3 regions of the Roseateles sp. GW821-FHT09H10 genome follow, and region 3 is predicted to be linked to each of the others. Evidence: predicted binding sites of a transcription regulator. Region 3 holds the regulator's gene; each other region holds the start of a gene.
The links. Region 3 encodes FNR, which switches genes on or off when oxygen is low (the NO sensors DNR and NnrR bind a similar motif). Its sites were predicted from a motif close to TTGATNNNNATCAA; they were not measured.
Positions count from the first base shown of each region.

Region 1: the regulator FNR is predicted to act here: its motif matches at 3,900-3,913, upstream of AC07OY_RS26535 (OmpW/AlkL family protein).
Region 2: the regulator FNR is predicted to act here: its motif matches at 2,393-2,406, upstream of AC07OY_RS22515 (TraR/DksA family transcriptional regulator).

Region 1 is NZ_JBWKOB010000007.1:110,258-115,561, forward strand. It holds gene AC07OY_RS26525 (hypothetical protein) at 1-1,257, opposite strand, end outside; gene AC07OY_RS26530 (PDDEXK family nuclease) at 1,254-2,009, opposite strand; gene AC07OY_RS26535 (OmpW/AlkL family protein) at 3,042-3,656, opposite strand; gene AC07OY_RS26540 (hypothetical protein) at 3,948-4,199, shown strand; gene AC07OY_RS26545 (hypothetical protein) at 4,226-4,468, shown strand; gene AC07OY_RS26550 (MBL fold metallo-hydrolase RNA specificity domain-containing protein) at 4,597-5,304, shown strand, end outside.
Region 2 is NZ_JBWKOB010000005.1:287,171-292,474, reverse strand. It holds gene AC07OY_RS22525 (methyl-accepting chemotaxis protein) at 1-1,070, shown strand, start outside; gene AC07OY_RS22520 (MgtC/SapB family protein) at 1,082-2,356, opposite strand; gene AC07OY_RS22515 (TraR/DksA family transcriptional regulator) at 2,540-2,905, shown strand; gene AC07OY_RS22510 (malate dehydrogenase) at 3,195-4,181, opposite strand; gene AC07OY_RS22505 (GntR family transcriptional regulator) at 4,267-4,992, shown strand; gene sdhC (succinate dehydrogenase, cytochrome b556 subunit) at 5,086-5,304, shown strand, end outside.
Region 3 is NZ_JBWKOB010000001.1:1,391,232-1,396,535, forward strand. It holds gene AC07OY_RS06465 (sigma 54-interacting transcriptional regulator) at 1-1,359, shown strand, start outside; gene AC07OY_RS06470 (BON domain-containing protein) at 1,558-1,890, shown strand; gene fnr (fumarate/nitrate reduction transcriptional regulator Fnr) at 1,947-2,705, opposite strand; gene hemN (oxygen-independent coproporphyrinogen III oxidase) at 2,816-4,210, shown strand; gene AC07OY_RS06485 (urease accessory protein UreH domain-containing protein) at 4,210-4,836, shown strand; gene icd (NADP-dependent isocitrate dehydrogenase) at 4,903-5,304, shown strand, end outside.

The sequences.
Region 1 (5,304 bases), on a different contig from region 3:
CCAGGAGATGTGGTGCTTGAGCGCCCCCTCTACGGAGTCGGGCTTCATAGGGTCTGCCGGATGTGAGCCCGTTGAGGATGGCAGTTGATGAAACACCCACTGCTCTATCGTCCGGAAGACGCGCTCAATGCCAGCATTCCTTGGCCACGAGCCAACGGGGATCGCATTCATGGCGCAACCCCATTGCTTCCGAGTCCCTTCGAGAAATCGGTTGGCAAAGTGCTGCGCGGCATTGTCAAACGCCACCACACACGGCCGAATCTCATCGAGGCCAGGGATGTTGCCTACGGGAAGCGCCGCGCCCGGGATGTAACTCAAGCCCTCCGTGGTGAGCGCTCGCGGCTTCCACGGTGTGGCGAGGCAAAGCAAGGCGTCCTCGATGGCCACTGCGTTGATCTGCGTCGCGTAGGACGCCGAGTAGCCGAGTGCGCAGCCCTTGTTCAGGTCGATGACGACGTGCAGATGGATGCGCTCGATTGCGACCTCCTGAGGGCCGGCAGGCCCATCAAGCGTCACGGTGCCAATAGCGTCCACCCTGTGGGTGTCCATCGCGACGACGTCGAAGGGCGCCACGGCGAATGGAAAGGACCGCTTCCCTGTGCCAATGCTCCTGGTGGTGGACGTGTCGGCTCCGAGCCAAGTCCTGCTCGTTGCCGCGTCTTCCGCGATGCGGCGCTGGATATACCGCTCGACGGAACGACGCCCTTTGCTCTTGGTGTTGAAGGGGTAGTCGTTCTCGGTCATGCCGTTCTCTAGGCAGTACCTTGCCCACTTCCTCCAGACGTTCCGCCGCGCAGGCGACGCCGACTTCGCGCCGGATTCCCCGCCGCCTGCACGAATGATCGCGTCGAGCTTCTTCCGAAATGTCGGCCTAGCCTCCAAAAACTGGTCGAAGCTGCCACCCTTCCCGCTTCCCTGCTGGCCCGTGGTGGGTTTCGCGCGCTTGTACTCGGTCAGCCGCAGCCCCTTAATGAGGCCTGCCCAGCCGACGATGCGCTTGCTGGAGTCTTCCCTGGGCTGGAGGCAGCGGTCGAGTGCGTCGAGAAGCGTGGTGCGTGCGCAACCGGCCTCCTTCGCGGCCGCCGTTAGCTTGCCTTCCTTCAAGTAGAGCCGGATGCCCTTCGCCATGCGCTGGAAGCGCGGGTCGACTTCGCCTTCCTCGAGAGTGAAGTCAGCGGCCGGCCACTGCTCGCAGTTGCGCAGCTCGTCGGAAAGCATCCGGAAGGAGTTCTGCCTCGTGGTCTTACCGCGACTCATGATGCTTCTCCCACCACGAAGAGCCTGGATTGCCAAGTCAGCGCGAGGACATCGAGGTCGCTCGCAACGAGGCCTTGCTGAACAAGTTGGAAGGCCGCTGCGCAGAAGAGGCCGATTTCGGTGTCCGGGCCCAGGGCGGCGACGTCCGCCAAGCGCACCTCGCGGCGCGTCTTGATGATCTTGAGGACGGCCCGGGTGTAGTGCTCAAGCGGGTGGAAGCGCGCTTGGGACAGCCAGGCGACGATCCGGAGCCAGTTGTAGATGCGCTGCGGCTGGGCGAAGACCTGCTTGTCGGTGATGAGCTCGTGGGTGACGCCGGCGAAGGCGGCCGCCTTCATCTGGACCATGATCTGCAGATTTGTTCTCGTCTGGGCGCCCTGCTCCACGTCTTCACTGCGCTTGACCTCGCGCCAGACCCGCGTGCCGTCCCGGAGCGTCAGTTCAGCGTCGACGATGGTCGCGTACTCCTCGCCGGCGATCCGCGCGATGCGCTTCTCGGGCGAATAGTCGACGTGGACGATGGTGGGATCGGACTCGACGAGCAGGAAGTGGCCGAACTCAACGTCGCTTCGGAGGATGACGTCGCAGCGCGCCTTTGGGCTGTAGACGTACCAAAGGTTGCTGTGGTGGTGACCGCGCGAGTCGTAGGCCTCGGCGAGCTTGCCGCGCAAGCGGGTGCCGAGGCGGGCACCTTTGGGTTTGGGTGCCTCACGCATCGGGAGAGGTGGCGATGTGGACAGGTCTGTAGCCATGGCTGACTCCGGTTATGGAGGCATCGCCATGCATCGCCCGGGAACGGGACCTAATTCGCTGAAATTTGCGACGCAAGAACCCCTTGCCGTACTTGACTTCGCGCATCGCTGCATCTAGCCTAGCAAGGTCATTCCGTGGTTAGCGGGTTTGGCTGATTTTGGTCTTCGGACCCGGAAAGGGCCGGCTGTTGGTAGCAGCTGGCCCTTTGCCGTTTTAGGCATCAACGCATGCGGAACCTCCGGGGTTGCGGAAAAGCGGTTCTAGGCGCTGCGTGTTGCAAGTTCAAGCGATTGCGCGCAAATAGATCGACAATCGGCCGCGTTATTGCCTGATAATTGTAGATAAAGTATTTAACGGTATAGTTAATCGTTCGTCTAGGCCGGGTGAATAAGACGAAGTCCGCCGGAAGGTGACGAGGTGACGAGCGTTAAGACCCGATGCGTTCACAAATCGTTGGGTCTTCGGCACTACTTGCATGACACCGGCGAGCGGCAGCAGCGACGTCCAGCGCGTTAACTGGATTGCCGGCTGCGTTGGCCGCACGGGGATGCGGTCGTCGGTGCGATTCGGTGGGCTGACCAAGCGCGCGGAATGCGAATGCACGTCGAGCCGCTGGCTGGCGGAAATCCGCCGCAACCTCTGGACCCAAAAGCCACATGGCCTCAAGTGCCCTCGTCAGGGGCCGGACGACATCCAGGTCTCCCCGCCGGAGCTGGACGGGACGTCCTTTGCGTTGGGATTTCGCGTCGAGCGTCCTTTGGGTCGGGGAATTGTGTCCCAGTCGCGCGACAGGACTCACCCTCCCCAACTGGCTGTCCTACTGGGAGAACGGGCCAGTTTTGGGTGCGGGGTATCGTGTCGGCGCTCTCAGGCCGGGACACCTCGGCCAAACCGGCAGGCTTCGCCAGGCCGCCAACGACTTGGCCCCAGCGCCCGAGGTCTTGAGGTTCGGACACCTTGGCAAGCCAGGAACGGCCTGCGTGGCCGCCTGGAAATCTTCCCGGCATCGGCTGCCATGACGGCCGGGAGGCTCAGAGACGCCAGCCCAGACCCACGCTGGCCAAGGTCGGGTTGACCTTGAACTTGCCGGCTTCCACGCCGCTCGAGTAGATGGTCGTGCCCAGGTTGACCCGCTTCACGTCGAAGTTCAGGTAGATGTTCTTGGCGAGCTCGACGTCGGCGCCCACCTGCCAGGCCAGGCCCCAGCTGTTGCGCTTGATGCTGGGATGCAGCGCGGTCTGCACGGCTGGCGCGAAACTGACGCTGGAGAAATTCGTGTAGTTCACGCCGGCGCCCAGATAGGGGCGAACCGTGCCCGCAGGATTGAAGTGGTACTGGAGCGTCAGCGTTGGCGGCAGGTGCTTGAGCGAGCCAATCTCACTGCCCTTGGAATAGACGGTCTGCTTCTGCGGATAGGTCAGGATCAGTTCGGCGGCGACATTGGGCGCCAGGAAGTAGCTGAAATCGACTTCCGGAAAGGTCTTGTTGTTGATCGACAGGCCCAGACCCGTGCTGTCCTTGTTGGCCGAATCAAGCCTCAGTGCGCGGACCCGCACGAGGAATGCTCCTTCGTCAGCGAAGGCCGGCTGCATGCTCGCGGCGGCAACAGCGACGACGGCAAGGCGAAGGGCGAGAGTGAGTTTCATCAATGGCTCCGGTGGATGGGACATGTCCCGATGCAGCCATTGCAAGCGCGGGCATGGCCAGGCGATTTGAGCCAGCACAAACTCGTTCCGCCCGGCCCGGCACAGTCGCGGAAGGCCTTGCGCTGGATCAACTGCATGGGCTGTCGTTGACGCGACGACGCAACCTGGCTGTTCCGGTGTCTGAGCAAGACCGCACGCGATCCCGCGGCCAGGCCCGCTCGCCGCCAATCGCGGCCAGCCGGTTTGACAAAGGTCAAAGTCGACCGCGTGTCGCCGCCCTTCAATGCCCCCATGGAAATCACCTGCCGGATCGTCTTCCCAGGTCAAGCCGCAGCCACCAGCTATCGCTTCGTGGTCGGCCGGCCCACGCTGTTCACCGTGGGGCGCGAGCAATTGCACATGCTCTACGTCGAGCGCTCCGATGGCCTGCAGATCAAGGCCTATGGCCTTGATCTGATCGACGTCTACGAGAGCGCGCTGATGGTCATCCGCTGCAACGTCGAAGGCGCCGCCGGCAAGGTGGGCGCCGTCCACTGGGACTGACCAGCCTCTGCCTGCGAAGGAAGCTCATGCATATCCGCCTGCCGTTGTGCGCCACGATCTCCGCCCTGGTCTTCGTCACCATCTGGCCGCACGCGCACGGTGGGGCTTTCGACAACTCCCTCGTCAGGGCGGCAGGCGGTCTGCTGGTCGGGCTTGCGGCAGGCGGTGCACTGGAACTGCTTTTGTTGCGTGCTGCCCGGCGCGACGCTGACCAGGACCGCCGGCCCGCCGCCGACGACGGCCAGCCGCTGGACCCATCATCCCGTTAAGCCGCGCACGGCGCCCATGCAGGCGCTCATAGGCCAGCGGGCATCTTCTTGATCGAGCGCAAATCATCCATGCGCCGATCCGCCTACCTTCCATGCACCGGGCCACGGCTCGCTCATCGGAAGCAATCATGGCCATCAACGTCGCAACGGCAGAAAACGCCGCCAGCGCTCCCCGCATCCGATTCCTTGGTGCCACCGGCACGGTCACCGGCTCGCGCCATCTCGTTGAATACGCGGGCCGGAGCGTGCTCGTCGACTGCGGGCTGTTCCAGGGGCTGAAGCAGCTGCGCCTGCGCAACTGGGCGCCGTTCCCGGTGCCGGCGTCGTCCATCGACGCCGTCGTGCTCACCCATGCCCACATCGACCACAGCGGTTTCCTGCCCCGCCTCGTGGAACAAGGCTTTCGCGGCAGCATCCACGCCACGCCCGGCACTGCCGATCTGCTCTCCATCCTGCTGCCCGATTCCGGCCGGCTGCAGGAGGAGGACGCCCGCTACGCCAACCGCCATGGCTTCAGCAAGCATTCCCCTGCCCTGCCCCTCTACACCGAAGCCCAGGCCCTGCACTGCCTGAAGCAGGTGCGCCGGCATCACTTCGGCCAGGTCTTCGAACCCATCCCCGGCCTGGAGGCGACCTTCAGCCACGCGGGCCACATCATCGGCGCCGCCAGCGTCCACCTCCACTCGCCCGAAGGATCCATCACCTTCTCCGGCGACCTCGGCCGCGATGACGACCCCGTCATGCAGCCACCGGCTGCGGCGCCCGGCGCCGACATCGTCGTCGTCGAATCCACCTATGGCGACCGCCGCCACAGCGACGCTCCCAGCGCCGACGCC
Region 2 (5,304 bases), on a different contig from region 3:
TCACGCCCTGGGGCTGGATCATCGGCTCGGGGGTCTATGTCGACACCGTCAACGACGCCATCGTGCAGCGGGCCTGGAAGGTCGGCGCGGGTGTGCTCGCGCTGGTGGCCGTGCTGCTGGTGCTGGGCCTGGCCATCACGCGCAGCATCACGCGCCAGCTCGGCGGCGAACCGGCCCGCGTCAACGAGATCACGCGCCAGCTCGCCGAAGGCGACCTCAGCGTCGACATCGACCTGCGAGGCAGCGGCCATGAGAGCGTCATGCAGGGCGTGAAGGCCATGCGCGACAGCATGGCCAGCATCGTGCAGCAGGTGCGCGACGGCTCGGAGTCGGTGGCCAATGCCAGTTCCGAGATCGCCAGCGGCAACCAGGACCTGAGCGCCCGCACCGAGAGCCAGGCCAGCGCGCTGCAGCAGACGGCTGCGTCCATGGACGAGCTGGGCGCGACGGTGCGCAACAACGTCGACAACGCCATGCAGGCCAACCAGCTGGCGCAGAACGCATCCAATGTGGCGGCCGAGGGCGGCCAGGTCGTCAAGCAGGTGGTTGACACCATGCGCGGCATCAACGACAGCTCGCGGCGCATCGGCGACATCATCGGCACCATCGATGCGATCGCCTTCCAGACCAATATCCTGGCGCTGAATGCGGCAGTGGAAGCGGCCCGGGCCGGCGAGCAGGGCCGCGGCTTTGCCGTCGTGGCCGGCGAGGTGCGTTCGCTGGCCGGTCGCAGCGCCGAGGCGGCGCGCGAGATCAAGCAGCTCATCACGCAGAGCATGGAGCGCGTGGATCGCGGCAACACGCTGGTCGACCAGGCCGGGGAGACCATGGAGAAGGTCGTCAGCAGCATCCAGCGCGTGACCGACATCATGGGCGAGATCAGCTCGTCCAGCGCCGAGCAGAGCGCGGGCGTGTCCCAGGTCGGCACGGCCGTCACGCAAATGGACCAGGCCACGCAGCAGAACGCCGCCATGGTGGAAGAGATGGCCGCGGCGGCGGCGGGGCTGAGGTCGCAGGCCCAGCAGCTGGTGGAAACGGTGTCGACCTTCCGCCTGCCGGCGACGCGCTGAGGCGTTCCAGGTCAGAGCCGGGCCCAGGCCGAGACGCCACCGACCAGGCAGATGGCCGCGCTCGCCACGGCCATGTCGCTGCGCACCCGGCCGCGTGCGACCAGCATCACCAGCGCGACCTTCACCGCCGTGTTCGCCAGCAGGGCAGCCAGCAGTGCCCAGGCGGTCCCGGTCGTGGTCGCGGCGCCGTTCTTCTGGCCGCTGAGCGAAAGCACGATGGCGTCGACGTCGGCAGCGCCCGCAAGCGCCGAGACTGCCAGCAGGCCGCCGCTCGGGAACTGCTGCTGAGCCAGCTTCACCCCGACCAGGACAAGGGCGAACAAGGCGCCGAACCTGATCGCGGCACCCAGGCTGAATGGGTTTTTCAGGACGGTGCAGGCCTGCGCGGTGCCGGATGCATCGGCGGTGCCGGCGACGTAGTGGCGCAGCGCCAGCGCGGCCGTGGTCAGGCCCATGGCCAGCAGCGGCGGCCACAGGGCGGCGAGCAACTCGCGGTTGAGGAGGGCGACGATCGTCGCCACCCGCAGGAACATGACGAGCCAGGCGCACAGGATGCCGGCCGTGATGGCATCCGTATTGGCGGGGCTGGCGGCCTTGCGGCTGTCGCGCGCGAAGTTCAGCGTGGTGGCCGTTGACGACACCAGGCCGCCGGCCAGGCCGGTGATCGCGGCGCCTCGCGCCGGCCCCAGCCAGCGCATGCCGATGTAGCCGGCCAGGGAGAGTGCGGAGATCAGCACCACCAGCAGCCACAGCTGGTAGGGGTTCAGGGCCTGCCAGGGGTCCACCGTCTCGTTCGGTACGAGCGGCAGCACGATGACCGAGGCGATCAGCAGCTTGATGCCGGCGAGCATGTCGTCCAGTCCGACCCGCTCGACCAGGGCGTGCAGGGGCTGCTTGAAGGCCAGCAGCGCCGACAGCGTCACGGCCAGTGCCACCGCCAGTGCCTGGCTGCCCGTGGCCGCCATGCCGCCCAGCAGCACGACCAGCAAGGCCGCGATCTCGCTGGTCATGCTGGGCGGCGCATCCCTGCCGTCGAGGCGCCACAGCACATGGCTGGCAATGGCCATCGCGCTCGCGCATGCAAGCACGGTGGCAAAGAGCCACGGCAGCTGCAGCTGCTGCCCGAGCCAGGCGGCGGTGGCGCCGGACAGGGCCAGCAGGGCATGGGTGCGGATGCCGCCGATGGTGTGCGAGGGCGCGGCTGGCCGTCTCTTCTCCCTTTCGATGCCGACCAGGATGCCGATGAGGAGGGCGACGAAGAAGCGGCCGGCGAGGTCAGGCGTCATGAGGCGCCAATCTAGGCGGCCGGCGCCGCTGGGCCCTTGATGCCGGTCAAGCCGGCAGGTGCGGTGATCAATGCCGCGGCTGATTCATCCGGCTTGATCCAGCGCAAGCCGACGACCCGGGCACTGCCTAGCATGGTTCATCGCCACCAACGCGCTGCCACGACTTGCCAAGGACTGCACACGATGGAAACCCAGACCCAAGCGCAGCTGCCCACGCTGCGCCAGTTGCTGCTGTACCGCCAGGCTGAGTTGCGGGCGGAAGTCGATGCGGCGCAGCAGGCCCGCCAGGCTGCGCCGATGCAGGGCCCGGAGGTCAGGGACCTCAAGGACGATGCCGAGCAGACGCAGCGCCAGCGGACCGAGGACTTCCAGGCCGCGCGCGACTTGAAGGAGTTGCAGGACGTCGATGACGCGCTGGGCCGGCTGGATGCCGGCAGCTATGGTGACTGCGCCGACTGCGGCGAGGCCATCGCGGCGGCGCGGCTCACGGCCCTGCCGTCCGTGCGCCTGTGCGCGGCCTGCCAGGCCGCCCGGGAGCGACTGCCATGAGCACGAGCGGCCTGGGGCGCGCCTGCGGTCCGGCGCTCGCCGCATTCCCCGGCCGTCCTTCGCGGCAACGGCCGCCCGGGTGAGGCCCGCCGCCCTCCTGACGCACGACGATCCTCAGGTCGCTGAGTTTCCAAAGCCACGCGGACCAGCAGCAGCCTGCCGAGATCGTGGTCCTGAGCCGCCAGGTGCAGCCGAAGTCCTGACGCGCGGCCGCCGCGGGCAAAAAAAAAGACACCCTCGCAAGGGTGTCTCGTTGGCGCTGGCGGGCGAACCGGCCGGCGATCCGGGCTCAGAGGAGGTGCTTGACGCCGTCCTGCTCGTCCGTCAGTTCCTTCAGCGTCTTGTTGATGCACTCCTGCGAGAAGGCGTCGATCTCGATGCCCTGCACGATCTTGTACTCGCCGCCTTCGCAGGTGACGGGGTAGCCGAACATGACTTCCTTGGGGATGCCGTATTCGCCACCCGACGGGATGCCCATGGTGACCCACTTGCCGTTGGTGCCCAGGGCCCAGTCGCGCATGTGGTCGATGGCGGCGTTGGCGGCCGAGGCAGCCGACGACAGGCCGCGAGCGGCAATGATGGCCGCGCCGCGCTTGCCGACGGTCGGCAGGAAGGTCTCACGGTTCCACTGCTCGTCGTTGATCAGGCCCTTGACGGACTGGCCATCGATGGTGGCGTTGCGGTAGTCGGCGTACATCGTGGGCGAGTGGTTGCCCCAGACGGCCAGCTTCTCGATCGAGCCGACCGGCTTGCCGGTCTTGGAGGCGATCTGCGAGGCGGCGCGGTTGTGGTCCAGGCGCAGCATGGCGGTGAAGTTCTTGGCCGGCAGGTCCGGGGCCGACTTCATGGCGATGTAGGCATTGGTGTTGGCGGGGTTGCCGACCACCAGCACGCGCACATTGCGCGAGGCGACGGCGTTCAGGGCCTTGCCCTGCACCGTGAAGATCTGGGCGTTGGCGGCCAGCAGGTCGGCACGCTCCATGCCGGGGCCGCGGGGGCGGGCGCCGACGAGCAGGGCGTAGTCGGTGTCCTTGAAGGCGGTCATCGGGTCGCTGTGGGCCTCGATGCCGGCCAGCAGCGGGAAGGCGCAGTCTTCGAGTTCCATGATCACGCCCTTCAGCGCGTTCTGAGCCTTCTCGTCGGGGATTTCCAACAGTTGCAGGATGACGGGCTGGTCCTTGCCCAGCATTTCGCCGGAGGCGATGCGGAACAGCAGGGCATAGCCGATCTGGCCAGCAGCGCCGGTGACGGCGACGCGAACGGGTTTCTTGCTCATGGAGGTCTCCGAGGACAGTTGATAAAGCTGGACTGGGGCGTGTCGCCCGCAACCCGTCGAGTGTACGGGCATACCCTGTGCTGCAATGCGGTCCATGCCCAAGTCCGCTGCGCCGCTGTATGAACAGATCCGCCAATTGATCGTGGCCGCCCTGGCGGAGGGCGAATGGCGTCCGGGCGACGCCCTGCCCAGCGAGGCGGCCCTGGCCGAGCGCTTCCATGCCAGCGCGGGCACGGTCAGGAAGGCCATGGACGAACTGGCGGCGGCGCATGTCGTCGAGCGCCGACAGGGCGCCGGCACCTTTGTCGCGACGCACACGGCGCCACGCGACGCCTACCGCTTCCTGCGCCTGGTGGCCGATGACGGCGCCACCGGTTTCACGCGCGAGCTGCTGCATTGCCGGCGTGCGCGCGCCACGGCCGAGACGGCGCGGGCCCTGCACCTGCGCACGGCCGAGCCCGTCATCGAGGTCAGGCGTCTGCTGCTGCGTCGCGGCCAGGCCGTCGTGCTGGACGACCTGTGGCTGCCCGAGCGGCATTTCAAGGGGCTGAGCAGCGAGGTCATCAACGCCTACGCCGGCACGCTGTATGCGCTGTTCGAGGAGCGCTACCAGGTTCACATGGTGCGCGCCGAGGAGAAGCTGAGGGCCGTCGCGGCCGGCGCCGAAGCCGCCGAACTGCTCGGCGTCGGCGACGGCGCGCCCCTGCTCAGCGTGGAGCGCGTGGCCTACACCTACGGCGACCGGCCGGTGGAATTGCGCCGCGGCCTCTACCACACGCAAGCAGACCACTACCGCAATGAGTTGAACTGAAACTGACAATGCCGCAGTGCAGCAACCGCGAAGCTTGACCAGGATCTAGGCCCTAGAATCTTTCGGTTTCACATTGATTACGCAGGCTCGACCATGACGGACAGCGCCAAGACCCGACCGGTCTTCAGAAATATTCACGTCACGCAGATCGTCAGTTACCGCCTCCCACCCGCCGGCATCGTCTCCATCCTGCATCGCATCAGCGGCCTGCTGATGTTCCTGCTGCTGCCTTTCGCGGTCTGGATGCTGGACAACAGCCTGAGCACGGAAATCTCCTTCGAGACTTTCACCAACGTGTTCGTGGCGGGTGCC
Region 3 (5,304 bases):
CTGCGCCTGATGACGATGCGCCTGACCGCCGCGGGCTACGCGGTGCAGGCCGTGGCCAGCGCCGAGGCTGCTCTCGCGCATCTGGCCGTGAAGCTGCCGTCGCTGCTCATCACCGATGTGCGCCTGCCCGGGCTGGACGGGCTGGCCCTGTTCGACGAGGTGCGCGCCCATCACCCTTCGCTGCCCGTCATCCTGCTGACGGCCCACGGCAGCATCCCCGACGCGGTGGAGGCCACGACGCGCGGCGCCCACGCCTACCTGACCAAGCCCTATGACGCCAAGGAGCTGCTGGCCAAGATCCAGCAGGCCCTGCGCGTCAACGCGCCCGGGCCCGCGCCCTTCGATGGCGACGGCGGCTGGCGCCGCGAGATCATCAGCCGCAGCCCGCGCATGGCCGAGGTGCTGGCCGAGGCGCGGCTGGTCGCGGCGACGGACGCCAGCGTCCTCATCGGCGGCGACAGCGGCACCGGCAAGGAGCTGCTGGCCCGCGCCATCCACAAGGCCAGCCCGCGGGCGGCCAAGCCCTTCATCGCCGTGAACTGCGGCGCCATCCCCGAGGCCCTGCTGGAGTCCGAGCTCTTCGGCCATGTGAGAGGCGCCTTCACCGGGGCCCAGGGCCATCGCCAGGGCCTGATCCCGGCGGCGCAGGGCGGCACGGTCTTCCTCGACGAGATCGGCGACATGCCGCTGGCCCTGCAGGTCAAGCTGCTGCGCGTGCTGCAGGAGCGCATGGTGAGACCCGTGGGCAGCAACGAGGCGGTGGCGGTGGACGTGCGCGTGCTGTCGGCCACCCACCGCGACCTGGACCTGGCGATGGCCGAGGGACAGTTCCGCCCCGACCTCTACTACCGGCTCAATGTCGTCAAGCTCAGCCTGCCGCCGCTGAGCGAGCGCCGCGAGGACATCGCCCTGCTGGCCCAGCATTTCCTCAGCACCCTGGCCGAGCGCCACCGCAAGCCGGTGCGCGGCTTCGCGCCGGATGCGCTTGAGGCCCTGGTGACGGCGCCCTGGCCGGGCAATGCGCGCCAGCTCTACAACGTCGTCGAGCAGGTCTGCGTGCTGGCCACCGGCGCCCTGGTGCCGCTGGCCCAGGTGCAGCGCGCCTTGCAGATGCCTTCGGCGGAAGTGCTGAACTACCAGCATGCCAAGCAGCGCTTCGAGCGCGACTACCTGAACCGGCTGCTCAAGCTGACCTCGGGCCACGTGGCCGAAGCCGCGCGGCTGGCGGACCGCAACCGCACGGAGTTCTATCGCCTGATGCAGAAGCACGGCCTGGATCCGCAGCTCTTCCGCGACGACCCCCTAGGCGGAGCGTCGGATTCTGGCGACAGGAAACTGTCCGGTGAATCAAGCACTTAGGGCGGACGGACGGCAGCCTGTCGCCGTGCGGCGACAAAACCATGCCGCGGGACGGCCGCGAAGGCGGGATCTGCCGTGGCTGGCAGCGCCAAGTCGTTGATGTCATTGATGAATCAGGAGCTGGCACACCCCTTGCGCTAAGCCGGTCGTGGTGCCGACCGGCATCGCGTTTGATTCAAGCATCCTCAGGAGATCTGCATGCAACAAACCACCCGCCTCGTCCGTCTGCTGTCCGCCGCCCTGGTGGCAAGCGCCGCATCCGCGGCCTTCGCCGCCGACCCCGCACCGGCCCAGCAGGTCGCCCAGGCCCAGCCCGCCGCCCCGGAAGCCGCCGTTGCGGCCCAGGCTGCCCTGGCCCTGCAGCAGGACAAGGATCTGCAGGCCCTGCCGCTGACTGTCAGCAGCACCGCCGCCGGCGTCATCGTCGTCAAGGGTGCGGCGCCCAGCGCCGAACTGGCCCAGAAGGCCGTCAAGCTCGTGCAGGCCGTGCCGGGCGTGAAGGAAGTTCGCAACGAGATCAAGGTCGGCTGAAGCGCCAGCCCCCTGATCCCGTCAGGCCCCGCGCGCCCCCGCGGGGCCTTTTTGCGTCAGCAGCGACTGTTGTTGACGAGGGCCTGCAGGCCGGGCTGGTCCAGGACGCGCAACTGGCGCTGCTTGACCTCCAGCAGCCCGTCGTCCTGGAACTTGGAGAAGGTGCGGCTGACGGTCTCGAGCTTGAGGCCGAGGTAGCTGCCGATCTCCTCGCGGGTCATGCGCAGCACCAGGCTGGACGGCGAGAAGCCGCGCGCCTGCAGGCGTTGCGTCAGGTTCAGCAGGAAGGCCGCCAGCCTCTCCTCGGCGCGCATATTGCCGAGCAGCAGCATGACGCCATGGTCGCGCACGATCTCGCGGCTCATGATCTTGTGGAACTGGTGCTGCAGCACGCTGAACTCGCGCGACAGCTCCTCCAACTGGCCGTAGAGAATGACGCAGACGGAGGAGTCCTCCAGCGCGACCGCGTCGCAGTGGTGGCGGTCGCTGCTGATGCCGTCCAGGCCGAGCAGCTCGCCGGCCATCTGGAAGCCGGTGACCTGGTCGCGGCCGTCCTCGCTGCCGACGCAGGTCTTGAAGAAGCCGGTGCGCACCGCATACAGCGCCTCGAAGCGCTCGCCGTTGCGGAACAGGTGCTCGCCACGCGGCACGCTGCGGCGCTTGCTGACCAGGCCGTCGAGCTGATCCAGCTCGCTGGCGTTCATCCCCACCGGCAGGCAGAGCTCGCGCAGATTGCAACTGGCGCAGGCGACCTTGAGCGGCTCGATGGCGGGGAAGGGGCTGCCGACCAGGCTGGGCGTTGTGGGCAGGCTCATCGCTTAGGGCAGAGGGGAGGTCAGCATGGTGCCCATTCTTGAATGCACATCGAGCACTGTCCTTGATATTGATCAAGGCCGCTTGAAACGCCGCTGGGCACAGTGCGGGCATGGCTGCCGTTTCCGACAAGACCCTGGACTCCGACCTGCTCGACGCCAACATCCGGCGCCACGACGCTGCCGGCCCGCGCTACACCTCCTACCCGACCGCCGATCGCTTCGTCGAAGCTCATCAGGCCGCGCAGCATCTGCAGGCCTTGAGGCAGCGCGGCGCGGCCCAGCCGCTGTCGGTTTATGTGCACATCCCGTTCTGCGAACAGCTTTGCTATTACTGCGCCTGCAACAAGATCATCACCCGCCACCATGAGCGGGCACTGCCCTATCTGGAGCGCATGGGCGTCGAGATGGATCTGGTGGCCGAGGCCCTGGGCGGTATGGCGCCGGTGTCCCAACTGCATCTGGGCGGCGGCTCGCCGACCTTTCTGTCCGACGCCGAACTGAGCCAGATGATGGCCATGCTGGGGCGCCACTTCAGGCTCCTGCCCGGCGCGGAGCTGTCCATCGAAGTGGACCCGCGCACCGTTGATGCTGCGCGCCTGGCCCATCTGCGGTCGCTGGGCTTCAATCGCCTGTCCTTCGGCGTGCAGGACTTCGATGCCGGCGTGCAGAAGGCGGTGCATCGGGTTCAGCCGCTGGAGTCGGTCGCAGCGCTGACGCAGTCGGCGCGTGAACTGGGATTCGCGTCCCTCAGCGTCGACCTGATCTATGGCCTGCCGCTGCAGACGCCTGCGAGCTTCGCCCGCACCATCGCCCAGGTGGCAGAGCTGCGGCCCGATCGCATCGCGATGTATGCCTATGCCCATCTGCCGCAGCGCTTCAAGCCGCAGCGGCGCATCGTCGCCGAGTTACTGCCGCCGGCCGGTGACAAGCTGGCCATGCTGTCGGGCGCCATCAGCGCCCTGCTCGGCGAGGGCTATGCCTATATCGGCATGGACCATTTCGCGCTGCCGGGCGATCCGCTGGCCATCGCCAAGCGCCAGGGCTTGCTGCACCGCAACTTTCAGGGCTACTCGACGCAACCGGATTGCGACCTGGTCGGCCTGGGGGTGTCGGCCATCAGCCGCGTCGGCGCCACCTATGCGCAGAACGCCAAGACCCTGGCGGAGTACGAGGACGCGCTGCGCCAGCGCCAGCTGCCGGTCCAACGCGGCCTGGCCCTGACACGCGATGACCTGTTGCGCCGCGCCGTCATCATGGCGCTGATGTGCCAGGGCCGGCTGGAATTCGAGTCCATCGCCGCGTCCCATCTCGTCGACGTCAATGCCTATTTCGCACCCGAGCTGGAGCGCCTGGCGGTGCTGGCCGCGCAGGGGCTGGTCGTGCTGGAGTCCGGCGCCATCCAGGTCACGCCGCTGGGCTGGTATTTCGTGCGCGCCATTGCCATGGTGTTCGACCGCTACTGCCAGGCCGACGCCAGCCGCGAACGTTTCTCCAAGATCATCTGATGGCGCTGGACGCGGCCCTGATCGCGTCGGCCACGCTGATGGGCCTGGCCGGCATGCCGCACTGTGCCGCCATGTGCAGCGCGCCCTGTGCGCTGGCAGGCGGGCGGCGCCCGGCGAAGCTGTTGCTCGGCCGGGTGCTCGGCTATGCGGCCGGCGGCGCGGCGGCGGCGGCCTCGGCCGAGTGGCTGGCGCGAAGCTCCCAGGGCCTGGCGCTGCTGCAGCCGGCCTGGGCCCTGCTGCAGTCGGCCCTGCTGCTGCTGGGCATCGTGCTGCTGCTGCGCGGCCGCATGCCGGTCTGGCTCGGCGCGCTGAGCTGGCGGCCGCAGCCCCGCCATGCCTTGGCCACCGGCATGGCCTGGGTGGTCATGCCCTGCGGGCTGCTGCATGCGGCCCTGCTGCTGGCGGGCCTGTCCGCATCGATGGGCAGCGGTGCCCTCGCCATGGCCGGCTTTGCGCTGGCCAGCACGCCAGGTCTTGCCATCGGCCCGCTGTGGCGGGCCAGGCTGCTCAAGCGCGGCGATGACGGTGGCATGCTGGCGCTGCGGCTGGCGGGCCTGGCGCTGGCGGCCGGCGCGGCCTGGGCCCTCGCGCATGGGGTTTGGCAGAGGCTCGCGGTGGCCTGCTGACGTGGCCATAAACTCGCCGGGTCCTGTTTTCCCGTCCCGTCTCGTCTCTCGCGGAGCCCACAAGTCATGTCGCAACACATCAAGGTGCCTGAAGGCGGCCAGAAGATCACCGTCAACGCCGACTTCTCGCTGAATGTGCCGAACCACCCCATCATTCCCTATATCGAGGGTGACGGCACCGGCCTGGACATCACGCCCGTCATGCTCAAGGTGGTGGATGCGGCCGTGGCCAAGGTCTATGGCGGCAGCCGCAAGATCCACTGGATGGAGATCTACGCCGGCGAGAAGAGCACCCAGGTCTATGGCCCCGATGTGTGGCTGCCGGAAGAGACGCTGCAGGCTGTCAAGGACTATGTCGTCTCCATCAAGGGCCCGCTGACCACGCCCGTCGGCGGCGGCATCCGCTCGCTGAACGTCACGCTGCGCCAGGAGCTGGACCTCTACGTCTGCCTGCGCCCTGTGCAGTAT